Regions from separate parts of the Polaromonas sp. P4_F9 genome, predicted to be linked through region 2. Evidence: riboswitches for the same ligand, from Rfam matches in the RefSeq annotation. Region 2 holds a riboswitch; the other holds the start of a gene.

What was found. A riboswitch is a leader RNA that binds a small molecule or an ion and turns the genes downstream of it on or off. The one in region 2 is predicted to bind glycine.
Region 1: it holds a riboswitch for glycine, as region 2 does, so the genes downstream of both, gcvT (glycine cleavage system aminomethyltransferase GcvT) here and AC1DUB_RS15350 (D-amino acid dehydrogenase) in region 2, are expected to answer to the same signal.

The regions. Positions count from the first base shown of each region.
Region 1 covers NZ_JBFUJT010000021.1:25,255-29,423, forward strand. The annotation lists gene AC1DUB_RS18210 (TRAP transporter small permease) at 114-626, shown strand; gene AC1DUB_RS18215 (TRAP transporter large permease) at 623-1,915, shown strand; glycine riboswitch at 1,968-2,081, shown strand; glycine riboswitch at 2,103-2,204, shown strand; gene gcvT (glycine cleavage system aminomethyltransferase GcvT) at 2,249-3,427, shown strand; gene gcvH (glycine cleavage system protein GcvH) at 3,560-3,928, shown strand; gene gcvP (aminomethyl-transferring glycine dehydrogenase) at 3,961-4,169, shown strand, end outside.
Region 2 covers NZ_JBFUJT010000016.1:40,485-44,653, reverse strand. The annotation lists gene AC1DUB_RS15355 (acylphosphatase) at 90-368, shown strand; gene AC1DUB_RS15350 (D-amino acid dehydrogenase) at 519-1,823, opposite strand; glycine riboswitch at 2,046-2,137, opposite strand; gene argS (arginine--tRNA ligase) at 2,296-3,981, shown strand; gene AC1DUB_RS15340 (SPOR domain-containing protein) at 4,063-4,169, shown strand, end outside.

The sequences.
Region 1 (4,169 bases), on a different contig from region 2:
CGAAACCCTGGCGCCGCCCGGCTTTATCCGGGCGGCATTTTTTTGGAAGGCTCCAGCCCGTCGCACCTGGCGATCACCGCCAGCAGAATCAGGCTGAACAATCGAGAACAACAGTGAAGACCTTCGAACGCTATTTCCTCAGCGCCAACCGCTGGGCGCTGATTTTGCTGCTGGCGGCCATGGCCGTCATCATTTTTGTCAACGTGGCATTGCGCTACCTGACCAACCAGTCGATTGAATGGGCCGAAGAAGTCTCCCGGCACATGATGATCTGGCTGACGTTTCTCGGTGCCGGACCGGTACTTCGGTACGGCGGCCACATCGCTGTAGAAAATCTCCAGGATGCGCTGCCCCGGCCATTGGCCATCATCACGCGGGCTGTCGTGGCTGCGCTGCTGTTCGCCTTCTTCGGTTTCATGATCTGGTACGGCTGGCTGTACATGGGCCGCACCATGTTTCAGCTGACGGCGGCCACGCAGATTCCGTTTGCCTATATTTACGCGGCCATGCCGGTTGGCGGCGTGCTGCTGGTCGTGCACTGGTTGCTGATCGTGCGGGTTTATGTGCAGGACCGGCTGTTTGCCGTAGACGCGCATTTTGATGCGACTGCGAGTGCATCCCTATGAACGCCAGCCTGCTGCTGATCATTTCAGCCTGCTTTTTTCTCGCCATTGGCGTACCAGTTGCCTTTGCACTGGGCCTGGCCACCGCAGCCACGCTGATTCTCGCGGAGAACTACCCGCTGTTTGTACTGCTCAAGGAAACCTTTACCGGCGTAGACAGCTTCCCCCTGATGGCTGTGCCGTTTTTTATTCTGGCCGCCGAGTTGATGAGCGGTGGTTCGCTCACAGAGGTACTGCTGCGCTTTGCCGGGCAATTTGTCGGCCACAAGCGAGGCGGCCTGGGTTACACCAACGTGGTGTCGCTGACCTTTTTCTCCGGCATTTCCGGCTCCGCCCTGGCCGATGCCGCGGGGCCAGGCTCCATGCTGATCCGCATGATGGACAAGGCTGGCTATGACCGCTCCTATGCTGCCGCCCTGACAGCCGCGACAGCCATTGTCGGGCCCATCATTCCGCCGTCGATCATCATGATCATCTATGCCCTGCAGGACGATAACGTGTCTGTCGGCGCACTCTTCGTCGCAGGTTTGTTACCCGGCATCCTGATTGCGGTGGCGATGTGCGTTGTCAATTTCCATGTTTCCAAAAAACGCAATTACAAAGGTGACGGCGGCATGCCGCCGTGGCCGGAGGTCTGGCGCACCACCTGGAAGGCAATTCCTGCGCTGCTGCTGCCAGTGCTGATTCTGGGCGGGATGCGGGCCGGCTGGTTCACCCCCACCGAAGCCTCCGTGGTGGCTGTTTTTTACGCGCTGGTCTGCGGCAAATTCGTTTACCGGACACTCGAATGGAAAGCCCTGCCCGACATCCTGGCGCGCTCTGCCCTGCTCACGGCTTCGGTGCTGATCATCATTGGCCTGTCCGCCTCTTTCGCATGGATTCTCACCATCGAGGGCCTGCCGCAACTGATGGCGGACTGGATCATCGGGATGAATCTGTCTCCCTGGATGTTCCTGATCATCGTGAACATCTTTTTGCTGCTGTTTGGCATTTTTATTGAGCCGCTGCCCGGTGTGATGGTGTTGGCGCCGATTCTTGCGCCCGTTGCAGTCAAGCTTGGCATAGATCCCATCCATTTTGCGATGATCGTCATCTACAACCTCACGCTGGGCATGATTACGCCGCCGGTGGGAGGCCTGTTATTTGTCACATCAAACGTATCGCGTGTACCCATGGGCCCGCTGGTGCGGGAATTGATGCCCTTCCTTTGGGCGCACGGTGCGGTGCTGGTGCTGCTGACTTTCCTGCCTGCGCTTAGCACCTGGCTGCCCCATGTGCTGGGCTTCAAATAGCACCTGATAACGCCCCGTCGGGTGCAAATCGCTGAATCCGGCATCCGTTACACTTGAGAGGTCAGGAGAGAGTTTTCACCGCGAAAACCGCCGAAGGCGCACGAACACCATGAAGTTAACTCCCATGGTGCACTGAACGCTCAGGCAAAAGGACTGGCAACCGTTTTCCGGCGTCTGGCGCCGGAAAACGTTCCCTACTGGAGAGAGGCCGCTTTTGAGGCGGCCCACCGAAGGAGCAAGCCTGCATCGCCAGGTGAATCTCTCAGGTAAAGTGGACAGCAGGGGCAGCGCATGACCATGGGTCATGGATTCATGTTTGCCCCGGAGAATGCCTTGTCTAACGCCTCTTCTGCCCCCTCTTCTTCTGCCACCCCTGAGGATCTTCTCAAAACACCGCTGCATGCCTTGCACGCAGAGTTGGGCGCGCGCATGGTGCCATTCGCGGGCTATTCCATGCCGGTGCAGTACCCTGCGGGCCTGATGGTCGAGCACCACCACACACGCCAGGCGGCAGGCCTTTTTGATGTGTCCCACATGGGCCAGTTGCGCCTGGTGGGCCCCGATTCGGCGGCTGCGCTGGAAACCCTGCTGCCCGTCGATGTGGTCGACCTGCCCGCCGGCAAGCAGCGCTATGGCCTGCTGCTCAATGACGACGGCGGCATCATCGATGACCTGATGTTTTTCAACCGCAACATGCACGACAGCGCCGGAGGCGGCGACCTGTTCCTCATTGTGAACGGGGCCTGCAAGGTCGGTGATATCGCGCACATCCAGCAAAAGATCGGCAGCCGGTGCCAAGTCATCCCCATGCCGGAGATGGCGCTGATGGCCCTGCAGGGGCCGCAGGCGGTAACCGCCTTGCAGCGCCTGGCGCCGGGCGTTGAAAAACTGGTGTTCATGACCGGCGGCCGCTTCACGGTGGCGGGCTGCGACTGCTTCCTCACGCGCAGCGGCTACACCGGCGAAGACGGTTTCGAAATCTCGGTGCACGAATCGCAGGCGGAGACGCTGACCAGGGCACTACTGGCCCAGCCCGAAGTCAAGCCTGTTGGGCTGGGCGCGCGAAACTCGCTGCGGCTGGAGGCGGGGCTGTGCCTTTACGGCAATGACATTGACACCGGCACCACGCCGGTGGAAGCGGCACTCAACTGGGCCATCCAGAAGGTCCGGCGCACCGGCGGCGCGCGCGCCGGAGGATTTCCCGGTGCGGAAAAAATTCTGGCGCAGCTGGCCGACCCGGCGACGCTTGCCCGCAAGCGCGTGGGCCTGGTGGCGCTGGAACGCGTGCCTGTGCGCGACCACACCGAACTGCAAAGCACCGCAGGTGCGACCATTGGCACCGTGACCAGCGGCCTGCTCGGCCCCACCATCAACCAGCCGGTGGCCATGGGTTACGTGAGCCCCGAGTTTTCCGCCATCGGCACGCGGGTGAATGCCCTGGTGCGCGGCAAGGCCGTTCCGATGGAAGTGTCGGCCATGCCGTTTGTGCCCAACCACTACTACCGCGGCTGAATGTCCAAGCCTTTGACCGTCGCCCTTCGCCGCCACCTCTTGTTCTATTTTCACGTCAACTTGCTGAATCTTTTTTGCTGAATCTTTTTGTTGAATCCTTTTCACTGAACTTTTGAACTTCTGGAGAACCTCATGACTGTCAAATACACCGAAGACCACGAATGGCTCAAGATTGACGGCGACACCGCCACCGTGGGCATCACGGTTCATGCGCAGGACGCGCTGGGCGATGTGGTGTTTGTCGACCTGCCTGCCGTCGGCGCCACCCTGGCGCAGAAAGAAACTGCCGGCGTAGTCGAATCGGTCAAGGCCGCCGCGGACGTCTACATGCCCGTGAGCGGCGAGGTCGTTGAAGTCAATGAAGCCCTGCGCAACGATCCGTCGCTGGCCAACAGCGACCCGCTGGGCGCCGGCTGGTTCTTCAAAATCAAACTGTCCGACGCCTCGCAGCTGGACGCCCTGATGGACGAAACCAGCTACACCCAGTTTTCCGCAGCCTGATTTTTGAAACCGCCTGACACGGAACTCCCGATATGTTGATGCAATCCGCCAAGCCGCTGGGCGAGCTTGAAAACCCCTCTGAATTCATCGCACGCCACATCGGCATTGATGAGGCCGACGAAGTGCACATGCTCAGTGTGGTGGGCTCAGCTTCGCGCCGCGACCTGATAGACGGGATTGTTCCGCGCTCGATCGCACGCCGCAGCGCGATGGCCATTCCACCGCCGGTGAGTGAGGCGGC
Region 2 (4,169 bases):
CCTGCTGGCCAGCGTTGGCGGAAAATATCTGGCAACGCTGCTGAAGAAGCAACAGCGCATCCGGCAACAGAACACAAGGGGGATGAGACATGGCAAAACAGTTGCGCATCGCCGGTCTGGTGCAGGGCATCGGCTACCGTGCGGCCTTCGCGGAGCAAGCCCACGCACTCAGGCTCTCCGGCTGGGTGCGCAACCGCCTGGATGGCTCCGTGGAGGCCACCGTAGCCGGCGAAGCCCAGGCAGTCCAGAACATCATCGATTGGGCGGGGCGCGGACCGGCCGGCGCGCAGGTGCGCAGCGTGTCGGTGGTCGAAGTGGATGACGCGCTGGTGACGGACGGGAAATTTCACATCCGGCCGACGGCCTAGCAGGCTGCTGCTGATTGGCAGGGCCAGTGGCGCCGTGCGAATTTCAACAGCCTGCCAGTCGCTGGCGCCGCCCGCGCCAATCGGATGGCAGCGAATCCCGCCAACTCGACCGATTTAGCCGATTTAGCCGATTTAGCCGATTTAGCCGATTTATGCCTGTGTTGCGGGCCGGCCCAATGACACCCGTTTGCGCTCAGGCACCTGGCCGGTGAAGGCAAAGTCCACCTGGGGTGCGCGTCCGCTGACGATGTCGGCAATCGCCGCGCCCGACCCGCAGGAGTGCGTCCAGCCCAGCGTGCCGTGGCCGGTGTTGAGGAACAGGTTGCGGGTTTTGGAGGCGCCGATGTAGGGCACGTTGGACGGCGTGGCCGGGCGCAGGCCGGTCCAGTATTGCGCATCGCGCCCGTCGGTCATGTCGGGGAAGAGTTGGCGCACGCGCCGCACAATCGCCTCGCAGCGCACCAGGTTCAAGTCGGTGCTGTAGCCGTTCAATTCAGCCGTTCCCGCAATGCGCAGGCGGTTGCCCAGGCGCGAGAACACCAGCTTGTACTCGTCGTCGGTGAGCGATACGTTGTAGGACGCGGCTTCGTTGATGACCGGCAGCGTCACTGAATAACCCTTGGCCGGGTAAATCCGCAAGGTCTGGCCCAGCAGTTTGGCCCACTGCGGGCTGTAGGCGCCCAGGCACATCACATAGGCGTCGGACTTCAGCTCGCTCACCACCCCTTCGGCGCTGGCAATCTGCACCGCCGTCAGCGTGTCGCCTTCTTTGCGTGCACCCACGATGCGGGTGTTGTACAAAAAATTCACGCCCGCGTCGGCGCACAGGGCTGCCAGCTGGCGGGTGAAGGCATGCGCATCACCCGATTCGTCGCTGGGCGTCATGCTGCCGCCGACGATTTGCGAGCGGCTGCCCGCCAGCGCGGGCTCGATGGCCACGCATTCATCGGGCGTTTTCATGTCCAGTTCGCAGCCGTACTCGCGCATCACCGTGGCCGGGCCCTGCGCATCGGCGTATTCCTGCTCGCTGGTGTAGAAGTGCAGGATGCCTTCGGTCTTTTGCTGGTAATTGATGCCGGTGTCGGCGCGCAGCTTTTGCAGCGTGGCCCGGCTGTACAGGCCCAGGTTGACCATCTGCTTGATGTTGTGCCGGGTGCGGCCCGGCGTGCACTGGCGCAAAAAGTCCAGGCCCCAGAGCCACTGGTTCAGGTCGGGGCGCAGGCGAAACAGCAGCGGCGCGTCTTCCCGCATCAGCCACTTCAGCACCTTCAGGGGCGCGCCCGGGTTGGCCCAGGGTTCGGCATGGCTGACCGAAATCTGCCCGCCGTTGGCAAAGCTGGTTTCCAACCCGGCGCCCGGCTGGCGGTCGACCACGGTGACCTCGTGGCCAGCCTGGCGCAAAAACCAGGCGGAGGTGATGCCGGTCACGCCGGCGCCCAAAACGGTAACTTTCATGATGAAATTCCCAAGGAAAACAAGGCAACAGGCCAGCACGGATGCGCGCAGGCAGCTATGAAATTGATCGTGAATTTCAGGGCGGCAGCGTGCACCAGTGCTGGTGCCGCTCCCACTGTCCTTGGTACCTGAGAGATTCAGCCCGGCATCAGCGGGGCTGACGGCCAGGATTTGCTCCTTCGGTGGCGGCAGCGTTGCGCTGCAGCTCTCTCCAGATTCGGCATGTTTCATTCAATACGGGGACCTGAGCGATCATGGGAGATTGCGCCTTCGGCGGCCGTTGCAGGGCAACAGCGCTCTCTTGAATGAGCCCCGATTCTGCCATGGGCGGTTTGAGCGGGTCAAGTCAGGGAAATATCAGCGCCTTGAGGGCATTTTCCGCTGGGCCGCCCCAAGGAAAATACGGCCCCCTTGGGGGGCAGCGCATTACACGCAGTGAAAAGCGTGGGGGCCACACCTTTAAAATCTCTCCATGCTTCAAATCAAACAAGACTTGCTGGACGCCCTGGGCCAGGCCCTCAAAACCATGGCGCCTGACAATACCGTGGCGGCAGCCTTCGAGTCGCCCAAGGTGGCGGCCCATGGCGATTTTGCCTCCACCGCGGCCATGCAGCTGGCCAAACCGCTCAAGCTCAACCCGCGCCAGGTGGCGGAAAACCTGCGCGGGCTGCTGCTCCAGGCGCCCGCGTTTGCGCGCTGGGTGGACGCAGTTGAAATCGCCGGCCCCGGTTTTCTCAATATCCGGCTCAAGCCCGAAGCCAAGCAGCAGGTGGTGCGGGAAGTGTTGCAGGGTGCAGACCAGTACGGCATGCAGTTGGCCGACAGCCCGCATCGCATGATTGTGGAGTTCGTCTCGGCCAACCCGACCGGGCCGCTGCATGTGGGCCATGGCCGCCAGGCGGCGCTGGGCGATGCGATTTGCAACCTGTTCGACACGCAGGGCTGGGATGTGTGGCGCGAGTTTTATTACAACGACGCCGGCGTGCAGATCCAGACCCTGGCCACCAGCACGCAGGCGCGCGCCAAAGGCCTCAAGCCGGGCGATGCCGGCTGGCCCGAGCCCGCGTACAACGGTGACTACATTGGCGACATCGCCAATGACTTTCTGGCCAAAAAGACCGTCAAGTCCGACGACCGGGAGTTCACCGCCAGCGGTGACGTCGAAGACCTGGACTCGATCCGGCAGTTTGCCGTGGCCTATTTGCGCCATGAGCAGGACCTGGACCTGCGGGCCTTCTCGGTCAGGTTTGACAACTACTACCTCGAGTCCAGCCTGTACAGCTCGGGCCGTGTCGACAGTGCGGTGCAAAAGCTCAAGGACGCCGGCAAAACCTACGAACAGGACGGCGCCCTGTGGCTCAAGTCGACCGATTACGGTGACGACAAAGACCGCGTGATGAAAAAGGGCGACGGCAGCTACACCTACTTTGTGCCTGACGTGGCCTACCACCTGGCCAAATGGGAGCGCGGTTTCAGCAAGGCCATCAACATCCAGGGCATGGACCACCACGGCACGATTGCCCGCGTGCGCGCCGGGCTGCAGGCCGCCAGCGCCGGCATTCCGCAGGGCTACCCCGACTACGTGCTGCACACCATGGTGCGCGTCGTGCGCCATGGCGAAGAGGTGAAGATCTCCAAGCGCGCCGGCAGCTATGTCACGCTGCGCGACCTGATCGAATGGACCAGCGCGGATGCCGTGCGCTTCTTTTTGCTCAGCCGCAAACCCGACACCGAGTACGTCTTTGACATCGACCTGGCCCTGGCCAAGAACAATGAAAACCCGGTGTACTACGTGCAATACGCCCATGCGCGCATATGCTCGATTCTCGGCACTTGGGCCGCGCAGAGCGGCGATCAGAGCCAGCTGAAAAGCGTGGACCTGTCGGCCCTGGTCAGCCCGCAAGCCCAGGCCCTGATGCTGCTGCTGGCCAAGTACCCCGACATGCTTAGCAATGCGGCCGCCGGTTTGGCGCCGCACGACGTGGCCTTTTACCTGCGCGAGCTGGCCGCCTGCTACCACAGCTATTACGACGTCGAGCGGATTCTGGTGGACGACGAAGCCGTGAAGCTGGCGCGCCTGGCGCTGGTCGCCGCGACGGCGCAGGTATTGCACAATGGCCTCAAGGTGCTGGGCGTCAGTGCGCCCCACAAAATGTAGGCAACCATGAAGCACACACAGCGGAATGCAGAGCGAAATTCAGAGCAGGATTCAGAGGCAGGCAAGAAAATTGGGCAAGGTATGAGAAAACAACGAGGCGGAACCCTGCTGGGTCTGGTGATTGGCGCGCTGATCGGCCTGGGCGCTGCGCTGGCCGTGGCGGTCTACATCACCAAGGTGCCGGTGCC